3 regions of the Serratia liquefaciens ATCC 27592 genome follow, and region 3 is predicted to be linked to each of the others. Evidence: predicted binding sites of a transcription regulator. Region 3 holds the regulator's gene; each other region holds the start of a gene.

Evidence for each region. The regulator PurR, encoded in region 3, represses purine synthesis genes. The targets are predictions, from matches to a motif close to CANGCAAACGTTTGCNTG.
Region 1: the regulator PurR is predicted to act here: its motif matches at 6,099-6,116, upstream of M495_RS08085 (amino acid aminotransferase).
Region 2: the regulator PurR is predicted to act here: its motif matches at 6,585-6,602, upstream of tusA (sulfurtransferase TusA).

What each region holds. Positions count from the first base shown of each region.
Region 1 covers NC_021741.1:1,745,237-1,755,670, forward strand. The annotation lists gene mukB (chromosome partition protein MukB) at 1-1,264, shown strand, start outside; gene ldtD (L,D-transpeptidase) at 1,487-3,328, shown strand; gene M495_RS08075 (YcbK family protein) at 3,510-4,058, shown strand; gene M495_RS08080 (MBL fold metallo-hydrolase) at 4,125-4,772, shown strand; gene M495_RS08085 (amino acid aminotransferase) at 4,843-6,033, opposite strand; gene ompC (porin OmpC) at 6,279-7,403, opposite strand; gene asnS (asparagine--tRNA ligase) at 7,707-9,107, opposite strand; gene pncB (nicotinate phosphoribosyltransferase) at 9,334-10,434, opposite strand, start outside.
Region 2 covers NC_021741.1:191,758-202,191, reverse strand. The annotation lists gene M495_RS00885 (zinc/cadmium/mercury/lead-transporting ATPase) at 418-2,733, shown strand; gene M495_RS00880 (hypothetical protein) at 3,001-3,975, shown strand; gene M495_RS00875 (BamA/TamA family outer membrane protein) at 3,975-5,111, shown strand; gene M495_RS00870 (DUF4056 domain-containing protein) at 5,111-6,232, shown strand; gene tusA (sulfurtransferase TusA) at 6,246-6,497, opposite strand; gene M495_RS00860 (7-cyano-7-deazaguanine/7-aminomethyl-7-deazaguanine transporter) at 6,718-7,383, shown strand; gene M495_RS00855 (GNAT family N-acetyltransferase) at 7,424-7,858, shown strand; gene M495_RS00850 (DcrB family lipoprotein) at 7,939-8,502, shown strand; gene glpC (anaerobic glycerol-3-phosphate dehydrogenase subunit GlpC) at 8,549-9,748, opposite strand; gene glpB (glycerol-3-phosphate dehydrogenase subunit GlpB) at 9,745-10,434, opposite strand, start outside.
Region 3 covers NC_021741.1:2,273,074-2,283,507, reverse strand. The annotation lists gene M495_RS10735 (C40 family peptidase) at 1-722, shown strand, start outside; gene sodB (superoxide dismutase [Fe]) at 917-1,495, shown strand; gene cydH (cytochrome bd-I oxidase subunit CydH) at 1,550-1,639, opposite strand; gene purR (HTH-type transcriptional repressor PurR) at 1,963-2,988, shown strand; gene punR (DNA-binding transcriptional activator PunR) at 3,023-3,931, opposite strand; gene punC (purine nucleoside transporter PunC) at 4,055-5,266, shown strand; gene cfa (cyclopropane fatty acyl phospholipid synthase) at 5,607-6,758, shown strand; gene M495_RS10705 (I78 family peptidase inhibitor) at 6,824-7,120, opposite strand; gene M495_RS10700 (riboflavin synthase) at 7,150-7,800, opposite strand; gene M495_RS10695 (MATE family efflux transporter) at 8,043-9,419, shown strand; tRNA gene M495_RS10690 (tRNA-Val) at 9,609-9,685, shown strand; tRNA gene M495_RS10685 (tRNA-Val) at 9,706-9,782, shown strand; tRNA gene M495_RS10680 (tRNA-Val) at 9,803-9,879, shown strand; gene M495_RS10675 (cupin domain-containing protein) at 10,003-10,308, shown strand.

The DNA.
Region 1 (10,434 bases), 530 kb from region 3:
ACTGCACGCTGGCCTGAGCAACAACCGCGCGCGCCGTAACCAGTTGGAAAAACAGCTGACCTTCTGCGAGGCGGAAATGGACGGCTTGCAGAAGAAACTGCGTAAGCTTGAGCGTGATTACCATCAGTTGCGTGAGCAGGTGGTGACCGCCAAGGCGGGCTGGTGCGCTGTGATGCGCATGGTGAAAGACAATGGAGTTGAGCGTCGTCTGCACCGTCGCGAACTGGCTTATATGGACGGCGACGAACTGCGCTCGATGTCGGATAAGGCGCTCGGTGCGCTGCGTCTGGCAGTATCGGATAACGAACACCTGCGTGACGTGCTGCGTCTGTCGGAAGATCCTAAGCGTCCTGAACGCAAGATCCAGTTCTATATCGCGGTGTACCAGCATCTGCGCGAGCGTATTCGTCAGGACATCATTCGTACTGATGACCCGGTCGAGGCTATCGAGCAGATGGAAATCGAGCTGGGCCGTCTGACCGAAGAACTGACCGCCCGTGAGCAGAAGCTGGCGATCAGTTCCAAGAGCGTGGCGAACATCATTCGCAAAACCATCCAGCGCGAACAGAACCGTATCCGCATGCTCAACCAGGGCTTGCAGGCGGTTTCCTTCGGTCAGGTGAAAAGCGTGCGATTGAACGTCAACGTGCGTGAAGCGCATGCGACCCTATTGGACGTGCTCTCTGAGCAGCAGGAACAGCATCAGGATCTGTTTAACAGCAACCGCCTGACCTTCTCAGAAGCGCTGGCCAAGCTGTACCAGCGCCTGAATCCGCAGATTGATATGGGCCAGCGCACGCCGCAGACCATCGGTGAAGAGCTGCTGGATTACCGTAACTACCTCGAGCTGGAAGTGGAAGTGTTCCGCGGCTCCGACGGCTGGTTGCGTGCCGAGAGCGGCGCGTTGTCTACCGGTGAAGCGATCGGTACCGGGATGTCGATTCTGGTGATGGTGGTACAGAGTTGGGAAGAAGAATCTCGCCGCCTGCGCGGTAAAGATATCTCCCCATGCCGTCTGCTGTTCCTCGATGAAGCGGCACGACTGGATGCCAAATCTATCGCGACCCTGTTCGAGCTGTGCGATCGCCTGGAAATGCAGCTGATTATTGCCGCACCGGAAAACATCAGCCCGGAAAAAGGGACCACGTATAAGCTGGTGCGTAAGGTGTTCCAGAACCATGAACACGTACACGTTGTGGGGCTGCGCGGTTTCGCTAACGAACCGCCTGCGGCACTGGGTGTCACCGCGGCTGAAACGCCGTAAGCGCAAAAAAGCCCGCTAATAATCTGAAAATAGCCGCCCTGGGGTGGCTATTTTTTTGTACACATGGATGATAGTCCTGCTTTTTTATCCGCTTTTAAACGGGTAGCTTAATGAATTACAGTTATTCATTAGTGCCAAAGGGCAAAATGGCTTTTCTGTTCGTATACTGAAACTAATAAGCTGTCTTAGTTGTATTTTTTGTGAGCATACAGGGGGCAATGGATGTTGCTTAGAAATGGAAACAAGGTACGACGTTTGGCGTTGAGTTGCGCAATGGCATGTGGTCTTGCGTCGTCGCTACCCGTATGGGCAACCGTTCCTGCATTCCCGGTGGCGTCTTCCGGCATGTCAGTTGCGCAAAGTCGTTCGGAATTGCTTGCGGCATTGCCTAAAGGTATCACACCGCATTATCTTTCAACGCTTGCTCCTTTGTACGCAGCGAACCGGATGCAACTGATGTGGCAGGATCGCGAAGCGGTACAGCAATTTCAGCAGCAGTTGGCCGAGTTGGCGATGTCTGGCGTTCAGCCGCAGTTCACCCAATGGGTGAAATTGCTGACCAATCCAGCCATTACCGGTGTGGCCCGCGATATCGTACTGTCTGATGCGATGTTGGGCTATTTGCAGTTCGTTTCATCGATCGGCGCCAATGGCAACAGCTGGCTGTACAGCAACATTCCCTACAAGCTCGGTTTACCACCGAATACGGTGATTAACCAGTGGCAGTTGGCGGTGCGTCAGGGTAAAACGGTGCCGTATGTCAACTCGCTGGCACCGCAGCACCCGCAATACGCCAAGATGCATCAGGCATTACGCGACATGCTGGCTGATGGACGCCCATGGCCGCAGATGGCCAATGGCCCGAGTTTGCGCCCCGATCAACTGAGCGATGATATTCCTGCCTTGCGCGAGATCCTGGCGCGCAACGGTATGCTGACCACTTCTGCCGCGCCGGCAGAGGCGCAGGAGCCGCCTGCGGTATTGACCGGTTCGCGCAATGAGCCAGACGATGGTGGCTTATCGGTAGATGAAGAGAAAAATCGCGAGGCCCAGAGTGCGGTAGTCAGCCCGGCCGCCGCGCCGGTAAAAGACTTGGCGCCGTCACCGCAATCGCCGTTCAGTCAGCAGCAGGAGAGTCCGGTCACGGTCACGGACAATCGCTATACTGCCGATTTGGTTGAGGGCGTTAAACGCTTCCAGAAATGGCAAGGGTTGAGCGCTGATGGCGTGATTGGCGTACGCACCCGCGAATGGCTTAACGTGACGCCGCAAATGCGAGCTTCGCTGTTAGCCTTGAACATCCAGCGTTTACGCATTCTTCCCGGTCGTGTTGACACCGGAATTATGGTCAACATTCCTAACTACTCGTTGACCTATTACCTGAACGGCAATGAGGTGCTTTCGTCACGGGTGATCGTAGGGCGGCCCAGCCGCAAGACGCCGTTGATGAACAGTGCGCTGAACAATGTGGTAGTTAACCCGCCGTGGAACGTGCCGACTACGCTGGTGCGCGAAGACATTGTGCCGAAGGCGATGCGTGACGGCAGCTACTTCCAAAAACACGGTTATACCGTGCTTTCCGGCTGGAGCAACGATGCTGAGGTGATCAACCCGGCAATGATCGACTGGAATATGGTGTCGGCCCGCAACTTCCCGTACCGGATCCGCCAGGCTCCGGGAGCGACCAACTCGCTGGGGCGTTTTAAATTCAACATGCCGAGTTCGGACGCCATCTATTTGCACGACACGCCGAACCATAACCTGTTCCAGAAAGACATTCGTGCCCTGAGCTCTGGTTGCGTGCGGGTCAACAAGGCTTCGGATTTGGCGAATATGCTGTTGCAGGATGCGGGCTGGAACAATACCCGTGTTTCCTCCACCCTAAAACAGGGAAATACCACCTACGTAAATATCCGCCAGCATATTCCGGTTAAATTGTATTATTTAACCGCCTGGGTCTCTGATGATGGAAAGCCACAATTCCGTACAGATATTTACAATTACGATGATACGGTGAGATCGGGTGCACAAATTTTGGCTCAGGCCGAAAAATTAATGCAATAAATGCAGTAATTATAAATAAATAACGGTCAGAATATCGGGCCATGGTGCAGGCACTCATTCCGTGAGTGCCTGCAAACCGCGGGATATCACGGGTTGACTCAATCAGTGTGGGCGGTTATGGTTCAGGCAGTGCGCTGTTTTGTGCATATATTTTGATATTCTTGCCGGGTTTAACAGAAACATGGACAAAATTGATCATCATCGCCGTAAGTGGCTGGCGTTAGGTAGCGCCGCTGTGGGCATAGCGCTGCTCCCTGGGCAAGCCTTTGCCAGTCTTTCTACTTCGCGCCCGCGTATTCTTGTCGTTAATAATATGCATACGGGCGAATCCTTGAAAGCCGAATTCTTCGACGGCAAGGGATATAATAAAGACGAATTAGTTCGTCTTAATCATCTCTTCCGTGATTATCGAGCCAATAAAGTCAAGTCGATCGATCCTCGTCTATTTGATCACCTCTATCGCCTGCAGGGTCTGTTGGGCACCAACAAACCGGTACAGCTGGTTTCAGGTTATCGTTCCCTGGATACCAACAATGAGCTGCGTGAGCGCAGCCGCGGTGTGGCCAAGCACAGCTATCATACCAAGGGCCAGGCGATGGACTTCCATATCGAAGGCATCCAGTTGAGCAATATCCGCAAAGCGGCGTTAAAAATGAGCGCCGGTGGTGTAGGATATTACCCACGTAGCAACTTTGTACACATCGATACCGGCCCGGTGCGGACCTGGTAATCGCTGTGCACCATAAGTGAGTAGCGCCAGCCCATCAGGGTATGGCGCTGTTGTCGTTGGAGCCTTATGAAATACCAAATTATTCCCGTTACCGCTTTTAGTCAGAATTGCAGCCTGATCTGGTGTGAGAGTACTCAACAGGCGGCGTTGGTCGATCCCGGCGGCGAAGCGGAAAAATTAAAGACCGAAATTGCCAGGCAGGGCGTGACGGTCACGCAGATCCTGTTGACGCACGGCCATCTCGATCACGTAGGGGCAGCGGCTGAGCTGGCGGAACACTATCAGGTACCGATCTACGGTCCGGACAAGGAAGACGCTTTCTGGTTGGATGGTCTGCCTGCACAGAGCCGGATGTTTGGTCTGGAAGAGTGTGCGCCTCTGACGCCAACTCGCTGGCTGGAAGAAGGGGACAGCGTGCAGGTGGGTGAAATGACGCTCAAGGTGCTGCATTGCCCGGGTCATACTCCTGGTCATATTGTGTTTATTAATGAGCAGGCGCGGTTGGCGCTGGTGGGTGACGTATTGTTTAACGGTGGCGTGGGTCGCAGCGACTTCCCACGCGGCGATCACCAGGCATTAATCAACTCGATCCGCACCAAGCTCCTGCCACAGGGGGATGACATGGCGTTTATCCCGGGGCACGGACCGATATCTACCTTCGGTCAGGAGCGTGAAACCAATCCGTTCCTGCGAGAAGAACCGGCCATCTGGTAAGGTTATTTCCCGGCAGAAATAACTAAGGGGCGCATTTAGCGCCCCTTTTGCTTATTTGAAACCGTAACCTTTACAGCACGGCGACGATGGCTTCACACAGAGGCGCCATATTGTCTGGCGTCATGCCGGCGACGTTAACCCGGCCGGAGTTAACGGCGTAAACGCCAAATTCGTCACGCAGGCGCAGCACCTGTTCTTTGGTCAATCCGCTGAACGAGAACATGCCGTTCTGATTAATGATAAAGCTGAAGTCCTGCTCTGCGCCTTTCTCCTGCAGAGTATTCACGAACAGCTGACGCATGCGGTGAATACGTTGACGCATATCGGTCAGCTCCTGCTCCCACAGGGCGCGCAGCGCATCATCACCCAGGATGGTCGCAACCACCGCAGCACCGTGGGACGGCGGGTTGGAGTAGTTGGCGCGAATGGCGGCTTTCACCTGGCTGAAGGCGCGGTCAGCGGTATCCGCATCTGCAGCCACCAGAGTACAGGCGCCGACGCGTTCGTTGTATAGGCCGAAATTCTTCGAGTACGAGCTGGCTACGATCAGTTCCTGATGCTTGGCGGCGAAAATACGCAGGCCCTGCGCATCTTCTTCCAGACCTTTCGCGAAGCCCTGATAAGCAAAGTCGAACAGCGGCAGCCAGCCGTTAGCCACAGACAGCTCGGCTAACTGAGCCCACTGCTCAGGCGTAGGGTCAATGCCGGTTGGGTTATGGCAGCAACCATGGAACAGGACCACATCGCCTACCTGAGCCTGTTTCAGGCTGTTCAGCAGGCCATCGAAGTCCAGCGCATGATTGGCCGCATCGTAGTAGGCATATTCCAGCACTTCCAGGCCGACGGCGCCAAACACATTTTTATGGTTCGGCCAGCTTGGGTTGCTGATCCAGATGCGTTTAGCGCTGGTCTGGTTGGCGATGAAGTCAGCTGCCACACGCAGGCCGCCGGTGCCACCAGGCGTTTGCGCGGTGCGCGCACGCTTGTCGGCAATGATTGGGCTTTGTTTGCCGAACAGCAGCTCTTGCGTGCAGTTGGCGAAAGCGGGGATGCCCTCAATGCCGAGATAGTTTTTGGTGGCTTCATTTTCCAGCAGATACTGCTCAGCTTTTTTCACGCTGGTCAGCACCGGCGTTTTGCCGGTTTCGTCTTTGTAGACGCCAATGCCCAAATTGATTTTGTTCGGGCGCGCGTCGGCGCGGAAAATGTCGGTCAGACCCAGAATCGGATCGGCAGGTGCAGCAGTGATTTTTTCAAACATGTCAGGTGCTTCCATGGCTCGGAGTTAAGCAGACAGAAGCATCAGGGTAGCGCCAGTTATGCGCTTTGCCAACCGTTTGCGAGAAAAACACAGCGATCTTGTGAAGGGCGCAGATTCAGCATAAAAAATGAGGAAGAAGGGGACATTGGCAGGATAAAAATTTACGCGTAGCGCAAAAACAAAAACAGGGCCGAAGCCCTGTTTTTTAACTTAGCCGACGGTGAACCGCCGTTAAGTGAGACAACTTAGAACTGGTAAACCAGACCAACACCTACGATATCATCGGTAGCGGTGCCAGTGGCTTTAGTGAACTCGTTGTCGTCCAGCAGGTTGATTTTGTAATCAACGTAGGTAGACATGTTTTTGTTGAAGTAGTAAGTGGTACCAACAGAAACATATTTAACCAGATCCTGGTCAGTACCTGCGCCAGGGACGTTCAGGTTCTTACCTTTAGACTGCAGGTAAGACACTTCTGGACGCAGACCGAAGTCGAACTGGTACTGTGCAGTCACTTCGAAGTTCTGAGTTTTGCTGGCGAAGCCGCCGCAATCGGTAGAAGCATTACAGGTTGAGCTGAAGTTGCCGCCGCCGAATGGAGTCATGTTACGAGTTTCTGCGTACATAGCTGCCAGGTAAACGTTGTTAGCGTCGTATTTCGCGCCAACGGTCCATGCATCAGCTTTGTCGCCACGTTCGTTAGAACGCAGTTTTTGATCATCGGTACGGTTGGAAGAAGCGTATGCTGCACCTACGCTGATGCCTTCGCCGATGTCATAAGTAGAAGACAGGCCCCAGCCGTCGCCGTTTTGTTTCTTGATGTCACGGTCATCGTTCTGGTTTTTACCTTGGTACTGAACAGCGAAGTTCAGACCGTCAACCAGACCGAAGAAGTTGTTGTTACGGTAAGTAGCAACGCCGTTGGTACGGCCAGTCATGTAGTTGTCGGTAATGGTGTAAGTATCGCCACCGAACTCTGGCAGCATATCTGTCCAGCCTTCTACGTCGTACAGTACGCCGTAGTTACGGCCGTAGTCGAATGAACCGTAGTCAGCAAATTTCAGACCAGCGAAGCCCAGACGAGTCTTGGTGCCTTCGGTGCCTTGAGATTCAGAGTGGTTAGCCTGAACGTTGTATTCCCACTGGCCGTAACCGGTCAGTTGGTCAGTAATCTGGGTTTCACCTTTGAAGCCGAAACGAACATAGGACTGATCGCCATCATTGCCTTTGTCGTCTGAGAAGTAGTGCAGACCGTCAACTTTACCGTACAGATCCAGTTTGTTGCCGTCTTTGTTGTAGATTTCAGCAGCGTTAGCTGCACCAGCGGCTAACAGAGCTGGGATTACCACTGCAAGAATATTGCGCTTCATCATTATATTACCCTCATTGGTGTTATTCGGACACCTTTGCCACTGCCGCCAATAATTCTTTTGGAACTATTGTTGATAGATTGGTGTCGTCCTGTGTCTGCACGCAGTGTTCCATTCACGGGCGGGTTAATCTAGAACGAAAATGCTACCAATGTCCCAATGAGGTTTCAAAAAGAAAGTATTTGTAACAAAATGTAATTTTGAGGGAACTTTGTGACGCAGGTCAATATTAAAAAATGCGAAAGGCCAGCTAAGCTGGCCTTGGTTTTGTAACTAAATTAATTAGAAAATGTATTATCTGATTAATTAAAAGGTTGCATTACGTGGTGTGCGAGGGAACGGAATTACGTCGCGCACGTTTTGCACACCGGTGACATAGGCGATTAAACGCTCAAAACCTAAACCGAAGCCGGCGTGTGGCACGGTGCCGTAACGACGCAGGTCACGATACCACCAATAATCTTCTTTATTCAGGCCCATGGCATCCAGACGCTGATCCAGCACGTCCAGACGTTCTTCACGCTGAGCACCGCCGATGATCTCGCCGATGCCCGGAGCCAACACGTCCATCGCCGCAACGGTTTTGCCGTCGTCGTTCATACGCATATAGAAAGCTTTGATGTCTTTCGGGTAGTTTTTCACCACCACCGGCGCTTTGAAGTGTTTCTCGGCCAGATAACGCTCATGCTCGGAAGACAGATCGATACCCCAGGAAACCGGGTTCTCGAAAGTCTGGCCAGAGGCGATCAGAATTTCCACCGCTTCGGTGTAATCAACCTGAGCGAAGTCGGAAGAAACAAAACGCTTCAGGCGGTCAATCGCATCTTTGTCTACGCGTTCTGCGAAGAACTGCATGTCATCCATACGCTCGTTCAAGACGGCCTGGAACACATACTTCAGCATTTTCTCTGCCAGTTCCGCGATATCCTCGAGGTCAGCAAAGGCGACTTCCGGTTCGATCATCCAAAACTCGGCCAGGTGACGGCTGGTGTTGGAGTTTTCGGCGCGGAAAGTCGGGCCGAAGGTGTAAATTTTCGACAACGCACAGGCATAGGTTTCGCCGTTCAACTGGCCGGAAACGGTCAGGAACGCTTCTTTACCGAAAAAGTCCTGACTGAAATCGACAGCGCCTTTATCGGTGCGCGGCAGGTTTTCCAGATCCAGCGTGGAAACGCGGAACATTTCGCCAGCGCCTTCGGTATCGGAAGCGGTGATCAGCGGGGTGGAAACCCAGAAGAAACCATTCTCGTGATAGAAGCGGTGAATAGCCTGCGCCAGGGTATGGCGAACACGGGCAACGGCACCGATCAGGTTGGTACGTGGGCGCAGGTGCGCCACTTCGCGCAGGTATTCGATGCTGTGGCGTTTGGCCGCCATCGGGTACGTGTCCGGATCGTCAACCCAACCGACCACTTTAATCTCAGTCGCCTGCAGTTCGAAACTCTGACCTTCGCCTGGAGAGGCGACCACTTTGCCGGTCACTTCAATCGAACAGCCGGTGGTCAGATGCAACACTTCATCCTGATAATTCGGCAGAGAATTATTAACGACGGCCTGTAACGGATCAAAGCAGGAACCGTCATAGACGGCCAGGAAGGAGATACCAGCTTTAGAATCTCTCCGGGTACGCACCCAACCGCGCACGGTGACTTCACTGTCAACCGCAGCACGGCCTTGCAGTACGTCGACTACAGGCACTACGCTCATAGATTTCTCTCTTAATAATTTGGTTTAGAAATAGCTTACAACCCAAGAATATGGGGATGTTGCTATGTTACTTGCCGCGGTGCAGAGCACAAGCAGAAATCGCCGGATTGGTGCAACATTTCTTGGCTCTGGGCGAAAAGGGAGCACGGCGAAGTCTCTTATAAAGAAGAAAAAAGCCGGCGTGAGGTCTTCAGCCGGCTTTTTCGCGTTGGCAGGGCGGTGTGGCTTAGCTGGCTTTCTTCACCAGCGGTAAATCGAAGGCCTTGCGTAACGCTTTCACAAAGGCCTGATCCTGGCAGATGGTCTTGCCCGGGCTGTCGGACAGTTTAGCCACCGGCTTGCCTTTGCATTCGACCAGCTTGATCACGATGTTCAGCGGTTTAACCCCCGGGATATCGCAGGTCAGACGCGTACCTATGCCGAACACCAGATTGACGCGTTGGTAGAAACGGCGATACAGCGCCATCGCCTTGTCCAGATCCAGATTGTCGGAGAACACCAGCGTTTTGCTCATCGGGTCGATGCCCAGCTTCTGATAATGCGCAATGGCTTTCTCGCCCCATTCGAACGGATCCCCCGAATCATGGCGCAGGCCCTGATAACGCTGGGCGAACTGCGGACCGAAATCACGCAGGAAGGCGTCCATGGTGATGCAGTCGGTCAGCGCGATGCCGAGCTGGTCCGGATATTCATCCAGCCAGGCTTGCAAAGCTGCACGTTGACTGTTGGCCAACACCGGGCTGATTTGCTGGTGCGCCTGGAACCATTCATGAGCCTGAGTACCCACGGGCGCCAGAGCAAGCTGGTGGGCCAGATCGTAGTTGCTGGTGCCGACCAGATAAGGAAATTCGTCTTTCAAGGTGCTGACAATCGCCTGCTGCACACTCTGCGAGAAACGACGGCGGGTGCCGAAGTCCATCAGTTTGAAGCGAGAAATGTCCACGTCAGCGCTCATGGCTTTAAAATGCTCGAGTTTGCTGCGCAGATGAGCGACGGCCATCTCAGGCGTGACTTCCGGGGAGCGGTGACGGTGCACCACCTCACTGATCACTGCCAGCAGTGGGACTTCCCACATGATCACTTCACGCCAGGGACCGGCAATGCGGATGTGCAACTTGCCCGCATGATCTTCGATCTGAACCTGTTGCGGATCGTAGCGAAACTCGCGCAGCCAGTTCAGGTAATCCTCGCGGAAGAAAGGCAACCCGGAGAGATAGTTGAACTCAGCGTCTGTTAGCGCCAGTTGGCTCATCAGTGCGATCTGGGCACGGATCTCGTCGGCATATTCGCCAAGCAGCTCGTCACCGCGGCAGCGGAATTCCGCCGC
Region 2 (10,434 bases), 2.1 Mb from region 3:
CGAAGGCGATTTATGCTGGTTTTTTGCGTTCTTTACAATATTAATGAAACTTAAATGCCATGAGTTGGTAACAAACTCCAACAAAAATGCGGTCTGCAGCGTCAAGCGAATCGTGCTGGGATTTAGACGGCTAAAAGTTAAATTTTGCTAAAGCGTTATAGATTAATAACTCTTTATTATTAGCCGCCGGTACTTTTTAGTTCCCGCAGGAATAACATTTTCTTTTTTTGACTAATCACCTCGGGTCTTTCGCGCTCGTCGCCCCCCTGATAAACGACATGGGAAAAAAGAAATACCCCAATTCTCCCTCAGGTGCGCCATTAGCAATAATTCTCATCCGTCGCTTGACTCTGGAGTGGGCTCCAGGGTGTAGAGTTTGTTTCAAGAAGCTCATTAACTGCCCTGAGGGGGGACGTTATGCATAACCATGAAAATCACAATCATCAGGAACATAACCATGCCGAAGGTGGCTGCGGGTGCAATCACAGCCACAGCAAAACCCAGCACGGTTGCAGCAGTGAAAAACAAAACGCCGTCAACCCTGGCGAACACTCTCATGCTCACGATCATGGCGCCAGCTGTTGCAGCGCTGACGATCATGGGGATCCGGACGAGGAAAGTGACAGGCTCGCTGCCGCCCCTCTCTCCGGCAACGAGCGCTACAGTTGGAAAGTCACGGGTATGGACTGCCCCAGCTGCGCTAAAAAGATTGAAAATGCCGTTACTGCCATCCCGGGTGTCGTAAACGCACGGGTGTTATTCGCCACCGAAAAGCTGGTGGTAGACGGTCAGTCCGATCTCAGCCTGCGCATTCAGGATGCGGTAAAACAAGCCGGTTTTACCCTGCTTGGTACCCAGGCAACCCAAGCCGAGCCACCTAAACCTTCACGCCTGGGGGAATTCGGCCCGTTGCTGCTGCTCACCGCGCTGATGATCGTCAGTTGGGCACTCAGCATGGTCAACCCTGAGCTGAGCCGCATTGCCTTTATCGCCACCACGCTGGTGGGGTTAGCACCAGTCGCCACCAAGGCGATACGTCTGATCCGCTCCGGCACGCCGTTTGCCATCGAAACGCTGATGAGCGTGGCGGCCATCGGCGCGCTGTTTATCGGCGCTACTGCCGAAGCGGCCATGGTGCTGCTGCTGTTTATGGTCGGCGAAATGCTCGAATCCTACGCCGCCAACCGCGCCCGTCGTGGCGTGAAAGCGTTGATGGAGCTGGTTCCTGAAGATGCCCTGCTGCTGCAGGGTACCGAGCGTAGACGCGTGCCGGTCTCCAGCTTGCGCCCCGGCGATGTGATTGAAATTGCCCCCGGCGGTCGCCTTCCGGCCGATGCCGAGCTGCTCAACCCGTTCGCCAGCTTCGACGAAAGCGCCCTGACCGGCGAGTCGGTCCCGGTCGAGCGTCAGCAAGGTCAGAAAGTGGCGGCGGGCAGTTTGTCGGTCGATCAGGCCGCGCAGATGAAGGTGATTTCCGAGCCGGGCAAAAACGCCATCGACCGTATCCTGCAGCTGATTGAAGAAGCCGAAGAGCGCCGTGCGCCGATCGAGCGTTTCCTTGACCGTTTCAGCCGTTACTACACCCCGGCCATTATGCTGCTGGCTATCGCGGTAATTCTGGTGCCACCGTTGATGTATGCTCAACCCTGGGATGTCTGGATTTATCGCGGCCTGACCCTGTTGCTGATCGGCTGTCCTTGTGCACTGGTGATTTCCACTCCGGCAGCCATTACCTCCGGACTGGCGGCGGCAACCCGTCGCGGCGCGTTGATTAAAGGTGGCGCGGCGCTGGAACAGCTCGGCCAGGTGCAAACCATCGCCTTCGATAAAACCGGTACCCTGACGGAGGGCAAACCGACGGTGACGGATGTGCTGCCGCTCAACGGCATCAGCGAACAGTCACTGTTGATCCTTGCCGCAGCGGTAGAAGCTGGCTCCCATCACCCATTGGCACAGGCCATTATCAATCGCGCCGAACAATATGGTGCTCCTTTGCCGCCGGCACAGAACCGTCGTGCGTTGGCCGGCGTCGGTGTGGAAGGCATTGTCGACGGTAAAACCGTGCTGATCAGTACACCGGCCAAACTGGCTGCAGGCTTGCTCAATCAGCAAGGTGCTAACCAGGTGGAACGGTTGGAAAATGCCGGTAAAACGGCGGTAGTGGTACTGGAAGATGGCGTGCCGATCGGCCTGCTGGCCCTGCGCGATACGCTGCGCAGCGACGCCAAGCAGGCGATTGCCGAACTGAATGCGTTGGGGATCAACGGCGTAATGTTAACCGGCGACAACCCTCGAGCGGCCGCAGCGATTGCCGCCGAGCTGGGGCTGGACTACCGTGCCGGTTTGCTGCCGGAAGATAAAGTGAGGGCGGTAACCGAGTTGAGCGAGCTGCGCCCAACGGCGATGATCGGCGATGGCATCAACGATGCGCCGGCAATGAAAGCCTCCAGCATCGGTATTGCCATGGGCAGTGGCACCGACGTGGCGCTGGAAACCGCCGACGCGGCGCTGACGCACAATCGGCTGCTGGGCGTGGCGGAGATGATCCGCATCTCGCGCGCTACACACGCCAATATCCGCCAGAACATCACCATTGCGTTGGGTCTGAAAGGGATATTCCTGATCACCACCCTGATGGGCCTGACCGGGCTGTGGCTGGCGGTGTTGGCGGACTCTGGCGCTACCGCGCTGGTCACCGCCAACGCCCTACGCTTGCTGAAGAAACGTCAGTAATAAGAACCACATATCAGGATGCCAGCAATGGCATCCTGATTCACTTAGCCGAAAAATAACACCGGCAAGTCGCACGTAATAACCATAAAACCAGCATGCCTTTCTATATTCTTCCGCCACCTATTCCTGAAACCCGATAAGCCTACTTAACTTATCAGAGTCATGGCCGAATGAATGAAACCGCTATATTTTAAAATCCTGAACCTGATCGTCGTCCCTTTTATCCCTACACTGGCTCTGGCGCAGCAGCCTGACTCTGCCGCCACAATGCAACTCATTGATAGCGCCGATCGCCCCCTTTTCACCACCCCTAACGCCTTACCCGCAGCCCAGCATAACGATGCGCCCAAGGCAAAACCCCAGCCTGAGCATCGCCTGTTGCCGATTTGGGGGGATGAAGCACGCGCCCGTGGTTATGATCTGCCGGAACCCTTCGGGATCGGCATCAACTACATGAACATGCGGCAAAATATCGATGTCGACAGTATCCAATTTTCCGGCCTCAGCCTGGGTAAAACTCCCTTACCATCCAATTTGTTCAACATCGACGTGGGCAAAACTCGCGAGAAAAGCAAAACGGAAACCATGCGTCTGGACACCTGGGTACTGCCATTCCTCAATGTTTACGGGATCATCGGCCATACCAAAGGCAGCTCGTTGTCCCAGGTCTCCGTAGACGCCGATCCCAGTCAACAAAAAGGCTTCCTGAACAAGGTTATCGCGGGTCAGGTACACCGCATGAATCAAAGTGGGCAACTGCGCGATCTGGATTTTAAGCTCGATTTTAAAGGCACCACTTACGGCGCCGGTTTCACGCTGGTTGGGGGATATGAGAACTGGTTCACCTCGGTCGATACCAACTACACCCGCACCAATTTCGATATCCTTGATGGTCAGATTTCCGCACTGACGGTGTCGCCTCGGGTAGGTTACCGCTTCCTGGTGCCCGGTATCAGTGGCCAAACCCATCTCAACCTGTGGGTCGGCACCATGTATCAGGACGTCCAGCAGAGGTTCAAAGGCAGCCTGAGTGATTTAAAAATGCCAACCGAACTTCAGAGCCTGATGATGATGGCCAATCAGCAGGGTGAAGGCCGTTTTGACGTGAAACAGCACCTGCAATCGCCGTGGAACGTACTGATTGGCACGCAATACGAGATCACCAGACACTTTAACCTGTTGACCGAATTTGGCTTTAGCGAACGTAACAGCTTTATGGTCTCCGGTGAATATCGCTTCTGATGGCAATATCGATCCGCAGTTTGCCGCTGGTATTGTTGGTTCTGCTACCCGGAGCTCACGCCACTTTGTTGTCACGCCAGCAAATAGATGAAATGTTGGCCCCTTTGGGGTCTAACAACCAATTCGACAGCAGCAAAGCCATCGATTGGGGGGTCTTGCCCGGCCCGTTCTATACGCCAGAACTCGGTCTTGGCATCGGTACCGCCGTCGTGGGGATATATCGCCCGGACAGCCAGGATAAAGTCAGCCAAAACTCGACGCTGGCGTTAAAGGGCTTTTTCAGCACCACCGGTGCCTTCGGCGTCGGTTTCCAAAACCACAGTTTTTTCGCTGACGACCAATGGCGTTTTTTTGCCGACGGCTCGCTGAATAATATGCCCACCTATTTCTGGGGCACCGGTTACCAGGCTGGGCATAACAACGGCAACAAAGAAAAGTACACGCAGCAGGCATTCCAGATAGCCCCACAGCTGCTGTATCGCATTGCCAATGCCACCTACGCGGGGGTTGGCTGGGATTTTTCCTCGACGCACGCCAGCAAAACTGATGAGGATGACAGCAGCCTGTTAAGGGCCCAAAAAGCCGGCGTTTCATCGCTAAGTTCAGGAGTCAGCGGTTCGCTGAGTTACGATACGCGCGACTTCGTTTCTAATGCCAGCCGTGGCCAGTATCTTCGCCTGAGCGACACCTATTTTGCGCCAGAATTGGGCGGCGACAGCCGTTTCAATGCTGTAGAAGGCCAGTACAATGCCTACCACAGCTTGAGTGCGAAAAGCGTGCTGGCGTTAGACGCTTACAGCCGCCTGACGACGGGCGAGGTGCCCTGGGACAGGCTGTCCGGCCTGGGTGACGACAAACGCATGCGCGGCTATTATCAAGGCCGCTATCGCGACAGAAATGTGTTCAGCAGCCAGATCGAGTATCGTCGCAAGCTGAACTGGCGCCACGGTTACGTTCTTTGGGCCGGTGCGGGAACGCTAAGTAGCAAGGCCGGCGATTTGGGTCAGGGGCCCTGGTTACCCACGCTGGGAGCGGGTTACCGTTTTGAATTCAAACCGAAAATGAACGTGCGGCTCGATTTTGGCATCGGACGTGGCAGCAGTGGATTTTACTTTCAGGTTGGGGAAGCTTTTTAATGCGCTCTGTTGTACTGCTGGTTTTGTTGTCGTTTACTTCCGCGCTATCTGCCAAACCCGTGGAAACGTTGGTGACCTCGCAACCCATCAACGAAAGCCGTATCGCCTGGCCGGTGGCTGCGCCGCTGTCCCCGCCGGATGGTTTGCGCCCCTGCTGTGCCTTTGGCTACAACCTCAAAGCGCAAGTTTGGGGTATCCCAGTCCCCTTTTATCAGTTGGGTAACCTGGTGGATGCCGACCGGCTTGGCCGTCACCACTATAACGACAGCGCTTTCAATGCCGTTAGCAACTTGATGGGACTTGGCAGCGAGCAATTGGGAGTGATGTACACCCGCCGCGGGGGATTTATCGATATCGCTCACGTGCGCGACACCGCCGACAATACCCTTTTCCTGTTCAGCCAACTGTTACCCCGATTGGGCCAGCAATGGAATATCGATCTTAGCCCCGAGTTGGCAATACGCCGTATCCAGCTGAACGCCTTTACCCCGCCTCAGGATGCTGCGCAGCGCTATACGCTCGCGGCGTATTTGGCAGGAGAACTCGCCTTTCAAATGGCGGCGTGGCATGAAGTGGCACAGTGGTATGGCTATCAGTCGGTACCGGGGTTTTCGGAGGAGGTCTCGGCTTTTTCACCGGAGGATTTGTATTCCAACCTGCTGGGATCACGGCTGGCGATCGATGCTATCTTGCAGGGGCAGGCGGTTTCCATAACGGCCTACAACCACGCCATGGAGAATTTGCTCCCCCAGGCCCTGCACCAGCTTGGCGCCGTCTCCATCAGGGCAACTCAGCGGCAGTTTGACGGGATTGACGGCGACTGGTGGGACAGCCAGCGCCGGGTACCGGAGAAGTTTCTGGTCTTAAAACGGGATTACACGACCGGCAGCAATCGCCTGCCGGCTCTGCCGCCGTTCGAAAACACCGCCCCACAACGCCTGATGTTACCGCTGCAGGTTCAGGGGTTCTGGCTGGCAAAGCTGGGTGAACTGCAACTCTGGCCGACGGATGCGATGCATTCTCTGCCGGTGCCGCCCCACTATTACCGCCCGCAGGATTTCAGGGGGCTGGCAATGCATGCTCGTGCATCGGACACACAGCAAATACTGCAAAAACGCTAGGCAAAAGCGGCGATTAGCGCTCAACACCTTTACGCAATAAATAGCGGTAAGGCGTTTTTTCAGTTTCCTGCGCCACCAGCGTGTGCTCCATAAAACGGCAAAAACCCGGAATATCGCGGGTGGTGGCCGGATCGTCAGCAATAATCAGCAGGGTTTCACCGTTATCCATATGGCGCACGGTTTTACGCACCATCATTACCGGTTCCGGACAGCGCAGCCCCAGCGCATCAAGCGTCTGGTCGGCCTGGGCAAACAAGTCAGTCATGCAATTTTTCTCGGTCAAAAGCGATCGGCGTACGCTCGCCGCATCTCATTAGCGCCTAGTTTACGCCGGTAGTTTTTCTGCGCAAGATGCGTTAACGTTTGCGTTAAATTTAACCATTGCATTGGTTGCGCAAACGCGTATCATGCGGCCGCGCAGCTTATTTCGCTGCACAGACAAGACATTCTGGGTTCCCTCACCCCACTGCTAAAAAGGCTACAACATGTATTCGTTTACCGCTCGACAGCGCCTCACCGCGTTGGTCTGGCTATCGCTGTTCCATATTGTCATCATTACCTCCAGTAACTACCTGGTGCAGTTGCCGATGTCCATTTTCGGTTTCCATACCACCTGGGGTGCGTTTACCTTCCCATTTATCTTTCTGGCAACCGACCTGACGGTGCGTATTTTTGGCGCCCCGCTGGCGAGACGCATCATTCTTTCGGTGATGGTGCCGGCCCTGTTTATCTCGTACGTCATCTCCACCGTCACCTATCAGGGGGAATGGCAGGGGTTTGCCGCACTGGGTAGCTTTAACCTGTTTGTCGCACGTATCGCCGTCGCCAGCTTTATGGCTTACGTGCTCGGTCAGATCCTCGACGTACACGTTTTCAACCGGTTACGCCAGCGCAGCGCCTGGTGGGTGGCCCCTGCCGCGGCCATGTTCCTCGGCAATATCAGCGACACGCTGTCGTTCTTCTTTATTGCATTCTACAAGAGCAGTGACGCCTTTATGGCCAACAACTGGGTCGAGATTGCGCTGGTCGATTACAGCTTCAAGGTGCTGATCTGCATGCTGTTCTTCCTGCCAATGTATGGCGTGCTGCTGAATATGCTGCTCAAACGCATTGCCGCACGCCAGGGCGACAGCAGCCTGCAACCGAGCTGACCCGTGTTATCATTGGCGGCCTACCCATCCGGAGGCCGCCATGACCGTCACCACCCGCCACGCTACCCTCGAAGAAATTCATCGTCTGTATCAGCAAATCCCCGAATTCGGCAATCTGCACAACCTCAACGATCTGCAACAGCGCATCGGCTCACTCCCGATGGCCGCACTGATCGCCGAAGTCGACGGCCAGGCTGCCGGTTTCAAGCTCGGTTATCAGCAACAAGACCGAGTGTTTTACAGCTGGTTGGGTGCCGTATTGCCGGCTTGTCGCCGCCACGGTGTGGCGTTAGCGCTATTGGCCGAGCAGGAAAACTGGGCACGGGCGCAGGGTTATCACCAGTTGAGGGTGAAAACCCGTAATCAGTTCCGTGCGATGCTGATGATGCTTATCAACAATCACTATCAGATTGTTCAACTGGAAAAGAAAGGCGAAGTGGCTGATTATCGGCTATTACTTGAGAAAACCTTGTGACAACATCTGCCTTGCATTTCACCCTGGAATAGGTTGCGATACGGCAGTGAAACCCTACCTGAAAGGAAGAAGGAAGCCCAATGCGTAAAGTAGCAAAATTGATGGGTATCAGCCTGTTAGTGCTTGGCCTCGCGGCCTGCGACGGCGAAACCAAAGACACCAAAGCGCCGGCGGGCGATGCCGCAACCAGCGCACCGGCCGGGCAACAGGTAAGCTTGCTGGAGGGTAAGCTGGCGTTCACCCTGCCGGTCGGTATGGCGGACCAAAGCGGCAAGCTGGGTAATCAGGCGAACAACATGCACGTTTACGCCGACAGTACCGGCCAACGCGCAGTGATCGTGATCCTCGGCGACAAAACCGCCGACAGTCTGGAAACCCTGAGCAAGCGTCTGGAAGATACCCAGCGCGCGCGTGATGCGAACCTGCAGGTGGTCACCAACAAAGCCATCGACGTAAACGGCGTGCCGCTGCGTCAGTTGGACAGCATCATTACCAGCGGCGGCGAGAAGGCCTACTCCTCCATCCTGATCGGCACGCTGGATAACAACATGCTGACCATTCAGGTGACGCTGCCGGCGGATAACCAGCAGCAGGCGCAAAGTGAAGCCGAAGGCATCATCAAAACGCTGAAACTGAACAAGTAAACTTTTACTGACTCAGCCTATAGGGCGCAGTTCACACTGCTGCGCCCTACGCCAGGGCCTGTGCCAACAGGGTAATCGGGTGTTCGCAGCGCTTGCTGGTCGACATCTCGATTTGCCATTTACAGGTTTCGCAGTCCGTCACCACCAAATCGACCCCACTCTCCTCAATCTGGCGAAACAGCGATGCGCCAATCCCTTGCGAAGTCGCATAGTTCTCGGATTTAAATCCGTAGGTGCCGGCAATGCCGCAACACTGCGAATCCAATACCACCAGCTCCAGCCCCGGTATCTGCCGCAATAATTCCAGCGTATAGGCCGTCCAGCCCATTTTCTCCATGTGACACGGCGTATGGTAGGCCACCCGCAATGGCGTACGCTTCAGCGGCAGGCTGCGCCCCTGATTGAGCAGGCGGTACAGATAGCGCGTCGCCAGCTCCACCCGTTCACGCACCGCCGAGGTATCCACCTCCAGCAAATGCGGGTATTCGTCACGCAGCGTAAAAGTACAGCTCGATGAAGTGGCCACAACAGGGATGCCGCGCTCCAACACCGCCTCATGCAGCGATTCGGCATTCACCTTGGCCTGTTTCTTGGCCTGGGCGATAAAGCCGTTGGCAATCAGCGGCACACCGCAGCATTTTTCGCGCTTAAGCAGCTGCACGCCGATATCCATCGCATTGAAGACTTTGATCAGATCCTTACCCAGCTGCGGGTGGTTGTAATTAACGAAGCAGCCGTGGAAAAAAGCCACCTGCTCGGCGTAACGCTGTTGGGCCTGCGCTTGCTGGCGGTACCAGCGGCGGAAGGTGCCGAACGAGTATTTGGGCAGTTCGCGACGGTGATCAATTTTCAACGCCTTGTCCAGCAGCGCGCGCACCGGCTTCAACCCGGTGGCAGCGTTGACGATCGGCGCAAACGGCGTCGACAGCGAGCCCATGATATCGGTATGACTGAGGATGGCGTCGCGCAGCGTCGGCTTGCTCTGGGCAAAGTCGGCACGCGCCCGCTGAATGATATCGCCAATTTTGACGTCGGACGGGCAGGCTACCTCACAGCGTTTGCAGTTGGTGCAATACTTCAGCGCTTCGTCGTACAGCGCCGGATCTTTTAACCGTAGGCGTTCGCCGTCCGGCCCAGCCTGCTTAGGCCCGGGATAAAGCGGATTGACCTTGGCCACCGGGCAATAGGTGGTGCAGACGGTGCACTTGATGCAGTTCTCAAAACTGTTGTCTTTGTGCAGGCTCATGGTTGCTCCTCCTGTGCCGCAATCTGTTGCGCGACATGCAATGCTCCCACCAACGAAACACCTGCACCGCAGCCCTGCTGCAGCGGATCGTAGCCGCCGGTCACCGCCCCTATGGCATACAGGTTACTCAAAGGCTCTCCCTGCCTTAGGGCACGCAGCTGGTTATCGGTGCGTACCCCAAACTGCAAATAGGGTTGCGGAGCAAACAGCTCGCGACAACTCCAGTCTGCACGCTCCGCCTTACTGTCGACATCCAGTCCAAATACCGGTTCACGTATGCCGTCGAAGTCCGCCACCAGCCCATTACTGAAAAAACTGCCGCTGGCCAGCACCACCTGCTGCGCCACCAACGGAATGTCGGTGTGGTTACGGGTATAAACACCGGTGACTCGCCCGGCTTCAATATCCGCCCGCAGCACGCTGTCCCCCGGCATAAAAACGCCGCCCAATTGCTGTAATCGCGAGCGCAGCGCCTGGTGCAACCTCATCCCGAGCACTGAAGGCGGCAGCGTCGGCAGCAGGCGAATCGGTTTGCCGACCGCCGCCTGCAGCGCCGCCAATGGCGCGTCATCCTCCAGCCCCAGACAGGCCGGCAAGAATATCGCCTCGGCGTCCGCAGCCAACCGCCGAAGCTCGTCCGCCATTGGCGTCAGGTTTTCCGGCAGATCCAGTACCCTGGCGATATT
Region 3 (10,434 bases):
GCAAAAGCCATGTCAACGAAGCCCGGCCAGATGACCGCAAGAAAAAGAAAGCGGTAAAAGCCAGCAAAAAAGCAAAAACCACCACCCCGCAGAAAACCGCCAAGGTTTCCAAAGCCAAAACGGAAAAAACCGCTAAAAAGATCGTCAGCGCCAAATCGAAAGGCAAAACTCAGAAAATAGCCAAAATCAAAGTTACCCCGCCGAAAAAGGGTTACAAAAAAGGCTATGGTCGCCACCGCGAAGCCGGGATGGCCACCGCAAAACTGGTGCGTGATGATAAACCGTTGAAGCTGACTCCAGCGCACAAAAAACGCTATCAGCACGCCAAGCAAACCGCGATGGCCAAACTGATGGACCAAATGGGCAAGCCTTACCGCTGGGGCGGTACTTCACCAAGAACCGGTTTCGACTGCAGCGGCCTGATTTACTACGCGTATAAAGACGTGGTGAAAATAAAAATGCCGCGCACCGCCAACGAAATGTATCACCTGCGAGACGCCGCGCCGATCAAGAGAAGCGAACTGGAAAGCGGTGACCTGGTGTTCTTCCGCATTAATAACCGCGGCGTGGCAGACCATGTTGGCGTTTATCTGGGCAACGGCAAATTTATTCAGTCACCGCGTACCGGTGAAGAAATTCGGATCAGCCAACTCGACAATGACTACTGGCAAAACCATTACATCGGCGCCCGCCGTGTAGTAACACCGAAAACCATTCGATAATTTCTTTGGCGGCTGGCTTGCCCAGCCGCTCTCCCCTGACTGATTTTCCTACTGTCCCTAAAGCACCCAATCCTTTAGCCAGCCCCCACTGTATTTCATCGCGAAAATTGCTAAGCTAAATACCCACAATAAAAACAGGTCAATTTAAGGTCCGTTGCTTTAGCGGCGAGTTGACACTGTACAAGGAGGAAGCAATGTCGTTTGAACTGCCCGCACTACCTTATGAAAAAAATGCCCTCGAACCGCACATTTCGGCAGAAACCCTGGAATACCACTATGGCAAGCATCACAACGCCTATGTGGTCAACCTGAACAATTTGCTGAAAGGCAGCGAGTTTGAAGGATTATCCCTTGAAGCAATCATCAAGGCTTCCAGCGGCGGCATCTTCAACAATGCAGCTCAGGTATGGAATCACACCTTCTATTGGCACTGCCTGTCACCTCAGGGCGGTGGGGAACCTCAGGGCAAATTGGCTGCCGCGATCAACCAGGCTTTTGGTTCTTTTACCGCCTTCCGGGAACAATTCAGCGACGCCGCGGTGAAAAACTTTGGCGCAGGCTGGACCTGGTTAGTGAAAAAGCCGGATGGCTCGCTGGCGATTGTTAATACGTCGAATGCGGCCACGCCGTTGACTGGTGAAGACAAACCGTTGCTGACCGTCGACGTTTGGGAACACGCCTACTACATCGATTATCGCAACGCACGACCGGCCTACCTGGAAAACTTCTGGGCGCTGGTTAACTGGGCATTTGTGGAGGAAAATCTGGCGTAACGCGGGGAAAATACAACCAGGCGTAGCGAACTGCGCCTGGTTGACTGAAGAGTATCAGTTCAATGCTGCGGTGAAGCTAAAAGCGATAATCACAGCCAGCGCACCCAGGGTGGTGAACAGTGACATTTTCAAATCGGTATCCATTACAACTCCTTTTCAGATTGGGTTTCCCAAGGGTAAAAGGCACACAATTAATGTGTTAAACCATTTTCCCACAGTTGGCCGATAAAATCTTGTTATCATTTCCCAGTTTATAATACCGATTACCTCTTCCCCTTTTGCTCAATATGGGACAAAATTCGCAGTTCACAACTGTGTACCGGCAAAATGCCCCTCCTGACCAAGCGCTGACGACTTCAACACACTAAAAACTCAGTTTTCGCTTCTTTGGAGAAGGATCTACGCAGGCAAACGATTAACATCACACTTACATACTGCAACATGTGAGTTCAGGAGTCATTCTTTACATGGCAACGATTAAAGATGTGGCCAAACGCGCTGGCGTTTCCACCACCACCGTTTCGCACGTCATCAATAAGACTCGTTTCGTCGCCGAAGAAACAAAAGCGGCCGTTGGCGCCGCGATCAAAGAGCTGCACTATTCACCCAGCGCCGTGGCGCGCAGCCTCAAGGTCAATCACACCAAATCTATTGGTCTGCTGGCCACATCGAGCGAAGCACCCTACTTTGCCGAAGTGATCGAGGCGGTGGAAAACAGCTGCTACAGCAAAGGCTATACGCTGATCCTGTGCAACTCACATAACAATCTGGACAAACAACGCGCCTATCTGGCGATGTTGGCGCAAAAGCGCGTCGATGGCCTGTTAGTCATGTGTTCGGAATACCCGGACCAACTGCTGGGCATGCTGGAAGATTATCGCAATATCCCGATGGTCGTCATGGATTGGGGCGCCGCACGCGGTGACTTTACCGACACCATTATCGATAACGCCTTCGAAGGCGGCTATCTGGCCGGGCGCTACCTGATTGAACGCGGCCACCGCGATATCGGGGCCATTCCGGGCCAACTGGCGCGTAATACCGGCGGCGGCCGCCATCAGGGCTTTTTAAAAGCCATGGAAGAAGCCAATATCGACGTGCGTGAAGAGTGGATTGTTCAGGGCGACTTTGAGCCGGAATCTGGTTACAAGGCCATGCATCAGATACTGTCGCAGAAACAACGTCCTACCGCAGTCTTCTGCGGTGGCGATATCATGGCCATGGGTGCGATCTGCGCCGCCGATGAACTTGGCCTGCGCGTACCACAAGACATATCGGTGATTGGCTACGATAACGTACGAAACGCCCGCTACTTCACCCCGGCACTGACCACCATTCATCAGCCCAAAGAGCGTTTGGGCGAGATGGCCTTCACCATGCTGCTGGATCGCATCATCAGCAAGCGTGAAGAGTCGCAGGTGATTGAGGTTCATCCCAAGCTGGTTGAGCGCCGTTCGGTCGCTGACGGCCCGTTCATCGATTACCGCCGCTAATTATCTGCGCCGGAAACTCTCACGGTTTCCGGCGTCATTCTTCGCTTAGCCACTCCTGATTCAAGGTTTCACTGTCTCCCAGATAATCCAGCAACCAGGCCATAGCCGGTGACGGCGTATTTTGCTGCCAGGTCAGGCAACAAGGACTGGCGGGAAATGGCTGTTGCAACTGTAGCGCCACCAGTTCCCCGCGCTGCACCAAAGGCAATACCTGATGCGCGGGCATCATGCCAACGCACAACCCGGCACACAGGCAGTCCACCGCAGAAGCCCAGTCCGGCACCACCAGGCGGCGCTGGTTGTCCAACGTCCAGGTCACGCGCTTGGGCAGGTTGCGCGAGGTATCTTCCAGGCACAGCGACGGAAAGGGCCGAAGTTGATCGTCGTTCAACAGCCCCTCTATCGCGGCCAGCGGGTGATGCGGACTGGCCACGCACAACCAACGCATATCTCCCATATCGCGAAAGGCGAAACCGCCGCCCACCGGCACCGCCCTTGTGGCGCCGATCGCCATATCGGCACGACCGTCCACCAGCGCATCCCATACGCCATTAAACACCTCCGGCTGAACCAGCAATTCGACGTCGGGGAAATGGCGGTAAAAATCCAGCACCAATTGGCGACTGCGTTGGGGTTTAACGATGATATCCACCGCTATTTTCAATTGGCCCCGCCAGCCGTTAGCGACCTGTTGGCACTGTCGGCGCGTGTCGAGCATTTTTTTGATGACACCACGCGCTTCCTGAATAAACAGCACGCCAGCCGGTGTCAGTTCCACGTCGCGATGACGGCGCTCAAACAGCGGTACCGCCAGCCATTGCTCCAACTGCCTCACCGTATAACTTACCGCCGACGGTACCCGATGCAGCTCGTGCGCCGCGGCGCTGAAACTGCCGGTGCGGGCCACCGCATCGACGACATCCAGGGAATATTCAGACCACATAGCTTTGCCTTCAATTTTTTTAACAGCACCTCGCAAATATTACCGTTTCACAAGCAGAGATCCAGCCGGATACACTTGCCGGCGCTAAAAACCTGCGACAATAAAATATTAACGAGAAATACCATGCGAAATTCCTTTGGTTTTATGTTCTACCTTGCCGGCCTGAGCATGCTGGGATACCTGGCCACCGATATGTATCTGCCCGCCTTCGGCATGATGCAGCAAGATCTGCAGATTTCCGCCGGGGCAATCAGCGCCAGCCTGAGCATCTTCCTGGCCGGGTTTGCCTTTGCACAACTGCTGTGGGGCCCGCTTTCCGATCGCCTCGGCCGTAAACCGGTGTTGCTGATCGGTCTGGCGCTGTTTGCCCTCGGCTGCCTCGGCATGCTGTGGGTGCAAAATGCCGTGCAACTTTGGTCGCTGCGCTTTATCCAGGCGATTGGGGTTTGCTCCGCTGCCGTTACCTGGCAGGCCTTGGTGATTGACCGCTATCGCGAAGGCAAGGCTAACCGCGTGTTCGCGACCATTATGCCGCTGGTAGCCCTTTCACCGGCGCTGGCTCCGTTGGTGGGTGCCTGGTTGCTGAACCACATGGGCTGGCGCGCCATTTTCGCCGTGTTGCTGGGCATTACCGTGCTTCTGCTATTGCCGACGCTGCTGCTGAAAGAAAGCGCCAAAACCGTGCCTTCCGACGACAATAAGAAAAGCGCGCTCAGTTTCTTCCAACTATTAAAGTCACGCATCTTCAGTGGCAACGTTATGATTTTTGCCGCCTGTTCTGCCGGCTTCTTCGCCTGGCTGACCGGTTCACCGTTTATTCTTGGTGATATGGGGTATAGCCCGAACGACATCGGTCTGAGCTATGTGCCGCAGACGCTGGCGTTCTTATTAGGGGGCTATGGCTGTCGTACCGCATTGAACCGCATGAATGGCAACACCTTGTTGCCTTGGCTGTTGGTAGTTTATGGTGTCAGTATGGTTGCATTATATCTGGTTGCCACCCTGACTCAGCCCACGCTCACTACGTTGTTAATTCCGTTCTGCGTGATGGCGTTGGTCAACGGAGCCATTTACCCTATCGTGGTAGCCAATGCGTTGACCCCGTTCCCGGAGGGAACCGGTAAAGCTGCCGCCTTGCAAAACACCCTGCAATTAGGCCTGTGTTTTGTCGCCAGCATGCTGGTTTCGGCCTTTATCGCCCAGCCTCTGTTGGCAACGGTCACGGTAATGGTGTCGACGGTGGTATTGGCCGCGTTGGGCTATCTGATGCAACGGAGAAAGGTAATGGACGATCGACAGGCGACGCGTCAGGAACATGCTAACTCCGCGTCATAATTGCCAGTATTAATAATTACTTAAAGAATATTTTTGCCGAGTGCGATTTACAGTTGAGTAAGCGCCTCGGCAAGCCTATACTCAAAAACGACCTTTAAAAATAACACTTTTATAATTTCTTTATCACTAGCAACTGTTGTGTACGCGTATGGCGTCACAGTTTTTTAAGGATTGTCTTTCCCGCGTTTCTTGCGCTGGAACCTTCTTAAAATTTTCCTCTGTTCATAGTCGGATATCAGACGCCACGGGATTCTTACCGTAGGTAAACGTATGCACCCGCAGAATTTGTCTAAGCTATTTTTTGACGGGTCATAAGTCAGAAGAAGGTGATGGAGAAGCTATGAGTTCATCGTGTATAGAAGATGTGAGCATCCAGGACAACCAATGGTACCGTATCGCTCATGAAATGCTCAGCATGGCCGGTATTGAAATAAACGGCTCGCGCCCTTTCGATATTCAGGTTAAAAATCCTAATTTTTTTAAACGTGTGCTGCAGGAGGGTTCTCTCGGCCTGGGCGAAAGCTATATGGACGGCTGGTGGGAATGCGAACGGCTGGATATATTCTTTCATCACGTGGTCCGCGCCGGTCTGGAAAAGAAATTGCCCCGCCACCTCAAAGATACCCTGCGAATTGCCGCCGCGCGATTAACCAATCTGCAATCTAAGAAACGCGCCTGGATAGTCGGCAAAGAACATTACGATCTGGGGAACGATCTCTTTACCCTGATGCTGGATCCTTATATGCAGTATTCCTGCGCCTACTGGAAAGAGGCGACCACGCTGGAAGAAGCGCAGGAAGCCAAATTACGGATGATTTGCGAAAAGCTGCAGCTGCAGCCGGGTATGAATTTGCTGGATATCGGCTGTGGCTGGGGCGGGCTTTCTGCCTATGCGGCGAAAAACTATGGCGTTTCGGTGGTGGGCGTGACCATTTCTGCCGAGCAGCAAAAGCTGGCACAGGAGCGCTGTGCCGGGCTGGATGTCGAGATCCTGCTGCAGGATTACCGTGATTTGCATCTGCAATTTGACCGTATTGTTTCCGTCGGTATGTTTGAGCACGTCGGTCCGAAAAATTACCGCACCTACTTCAACGTGGTGGAACGTAATTTAAAACCGGACGGCCTATTCCTGCTGCATACCATTGGTTCGAATCGGACAGATATGAATGTTGACCCGTGGATCAACAAATATATCTTCCCGAATGGCTGCCTGCCGTCGGTTACCCATATTGCCCAGGCCAGCGAAGGGCATTTTGTGATGGAAGATTGGCACAATATTGGCGCTGACTACGATCGCACCTTGATGGCGTGGTACGAAAAATTCAAACAGGCATGGCCGCAGTTGGCCCAACGTTATTCGGATCGTTTCGAACGCATGTTCAGTTATTACCTGAACGCCTGCGCTGGAGCATTTCGCGCCCGTGACATTCAACTCTGGCAGGTCGTCTTCAGCCCGAAAGGCGTAGAAGGCGGTATCCGCGTGACGCGCTAAATACGCACAATAAAAAACCCCGGCCAATTAACCGGGGTTATTCTTATACATGACCTGCAAAAGCATCAGCCGCAATAAACACGGATGATTTTATCCTCGCTGTCGCCCAGGAAATTCAGGCGGCGCAGGTTGAAGTCCATCGTGACCGCTGAGTTATACGGAATCGCACGTACCTGCGACTCAATTCGTACGCCTTCCAGCGAAGACATCGGTTTACCGACATAATTCTGGTATTGCGCCGCACCACAGGTGTCGCTATCGGCATCCACTGTCGGGTTGGCTGCGCCCTGGTCCGGCGAACTGCTACAAGCACTCAGCGCCAGCAGCGCCGTTAACATCAACGTTTTCCCATAAAACTTCACGCGATTGCTCCTCTCTGGTGGGTCGTTTGTCAGATCTTCTGCGCCAGCGCACTCGCCGCCGCCATTGCCGCTTCGCGGCTTGCCAACACCCGTTCAACGGTGTCTACCACCGCCTGCGTTTGCGGGTCGATCTCAATATTCACCTTATCACCCAGGCGTTTTTTGCCCAGCGTGGTACGTTCCAGCGTTTCCGGGATCAGATGCACGCAAAAACGGTTATTCACCACTTCACCGATGGTCAGGCTAATTCCGTCAATACCAATAAAACCTTTGTGCAGAACATATTTCATCAGTTCCGCATTCGGCATACGTAACCATACCTGACGATTATTCTCGGAGGTATAAATCTTGGCAACTTCCGCCGTGCAGATAATATGGCCGGACATCAGGTGACCGCCAATCTCATCATTAAACTTGGCCGCCCTTTCGATGTTAACCACATCGCCCAGCGCCAGTTCACCAAGGTTGGTCAGGCGCAGCGTTTCTTTGATCAAATCAAAACTGACGCGGTTACCTTCTACCGCCGTGACGGTCAGGCAGCAGCCGTTATGCGCCACAGACGCACCGAGCTCCAATCCAGGCAGCAGCTCGGTAGGCATTTCTATGACGTGGGTACGGAAGTTGGATTTTTCATCAATGGCGACCAGCGGCGCGGTGCCTTGTACGATACCGGTGAACATGTGAGCCTCTTCTTTCTGAAAATGTTTAAAGCGCTTGGGGCAGTTTGCCCCAGTTGGCGAGGAAAACCAAACCCGTGGCGACAAAAAGTCTGTGCCTGCGCATTTAATAACTATTTCATCACAGCATTTGCTTAACCTCGCCGAGCGGGTACAATCTTTTTGACAAAATTCCGCTATTTTTAATTGTTGTCCTTTCGCGACGACCCTCCCCTCCATCATAAATAAATAGAAAAGGTGTATGCGTGCAGAAGTACTTCATTGAAGCGCGTAGTTTATTGGCCCTCGCAATCCCGGTAATCATCGCGCAAATATCACAAACCGCAATGGGTGTGGTAGACACCATTATGGCCGGTGCGTACAGCGCCACAGATATGGCGGCGGTTGCCGTCGGTACCTCTATTTGGCTGCCTGCCATTTTGTTCGGGCACGGCCTGTTGTTGGCGCTGACACCGGTCATCGCCCAGCTCAACGGCGCGGGCCGACGAGATCGTATTGCTCATCAGGTGCGTCAGGGGTTCTGGCTGGCGGGGGCGGTCTCGTTGCTGGTGATTATCGTGCTGTATAACAGCAAGTTCGTCATCGACTTGATGCACAATATCGACCCGCAATTGGCGGATAAAGCCGTGGGCTATCTGCACGCCATCATGTGGGGCGCGCCGGGCTATCTGTTCTTCCAGGTACTGCGCGGCCAATGCGAAGGGCTGTCGAAAACCAAGCCGGGCATGGTGATTGGCTTTCTCGGCCTGCTGGTGAATATCCCGATCAACTACATCTTTATCTACGGTAAATTCGGCATGCCGGAATTGGGTGGCGTAGGTTGCGGCGTGGCAACCGGCAGCGTTTACTGGTTTATGTTCCTGGCGATGCGTTGGTACGTGAAGCGCGCCCCGTCGCAGCGCGATATTTTGCCGCACGAAGGCAGCAGCCCGCGGCCCGACTGGCCAGCAATAAAACGCCTGTTCGGCATCGGTCTGCCGGTCGCGCTGGCGCTGTTCTTCGAGGTCACGCTGTTCGCCGTCGTCGCTCTGCTGGTCTCTCCATTGGGCATCGTTTCGGTGGCCGGGCATCAGATTGCCCTGAACTTTAGCGCGCTGATGTTTGTGTTGCCTATGTCGTTGGGCGTCAGCGCGACTATTCGCGTTGGCTATCGATTGGGTGAAGGATCGGTCGAAGGCGCGCGGATTGCCGCTTATTCGGCTATCGGCGTCGGTATTCTGATGGCCTGCTGCACCGCGCTGTTTACCGCCACCTTCCGCGAGCAAATCGCCCTGCTGTACAACGACAGCCCGGCGGTAGTGGCCATGGCATCACAGCTGATGCTGTTGGCAGCTATTTACCAGATTTCCGATTCTATTCAGGTAATTGGCAGCGGTGTGCTGCGCGGCTATAAAGATACCCGCTCGATCTTCTTCATCACCTTTATCGCCTATTGGATGCTGGGTCTGCCGAGCGGGTATCTGCTGGCGTTGACCGACATTGTCGTCCCGGCGATGGGGCCTAGCGGCTTCTGGATTGGGTTTATTATCGGGCTGACCTTCGCCGCCATCATGATGGCCTTGCGTATGCGTTGGCTGCAAAAACAGCCTGCGGCACTGATCCTGCAGCGCTCTACCCGCTAACTATCACCACCGGTCGGTTACGCCGACCGGTGGCTTCAGCAGCATGGATTGCAGAAAAAACCGCCGCACTGCACACAAGCGCAGCAATCGCGTGAAATACCGGATAAAATTACGTTTTTCTCCTTGCCAGCGCGCGGGTAGCTCGTTAATATTCGTCCCCGCTGTCAGCCATGACAGACAGGAAAAGATGCGTCCGTAGCTCAGTTGGTTAGAGCACCACCTTGACATGGTGGGGGTCGGTGGTTCGAGTCCACTCGGACGCACCAAATTCCTAAAGCAGTACAGTGCGTCCGTAGCTCAGTTGGTTAGAGCACCACCTTGACATGGTGGGGGTCGGTGGTTCGAGTCCACTCGGACGCACCAAAATTCTAAAGCAGTGCAGTGCGTCCGTAGCTCAGTTGGTTAGAGCACCACCTTGACATGGTGGGGGTCGGTGGTTCGAGTCCACTCGGACGCACCAAATCATAATATCCGCAGCTCCCCCCTTTCGACCCGACAGTTCCTCAAGCTTTAAAACTTTGCTCCTGCTACCGCAAACCACATCAGGTATCATCAAGGCCAATACCCTATCAGGACAGATCCCATGCTGAAATTTACCGCAGAGACTGCGTTTGAAAAACTGGACACCGGTCTTACCCGCAGGCAAGGGGTAATGAGCGACGGCACCAGCGCCACGGAAGTAAAGTTCGACGCAGGAACCTTCGGTCAACTGCAAAAGCGGGCTTACGCTCTGCAGACGCGGGTGGTTTCCGGTGAGTTTGAATTCACCGTCGGCAATGATACCCAGGTGATCGTGGCCGGTGAAACTATCGCCATCCCCGCTAACATTGCCAGCGGCTGCTTCTGCCTGTCGGCCGGTACGCTGCTGGAAATTATCGTATCCGGCTAAAATCGGCCAATGACATGTTTACACTAAGGTTATTTGCGCAACAAACTGCAGCTGTCAGTTTGCATTTGCGCCACATTTGCTGCTGATTTGCCGGATCCGAGCGTTAGCACCGGTTTTTTATTTTGT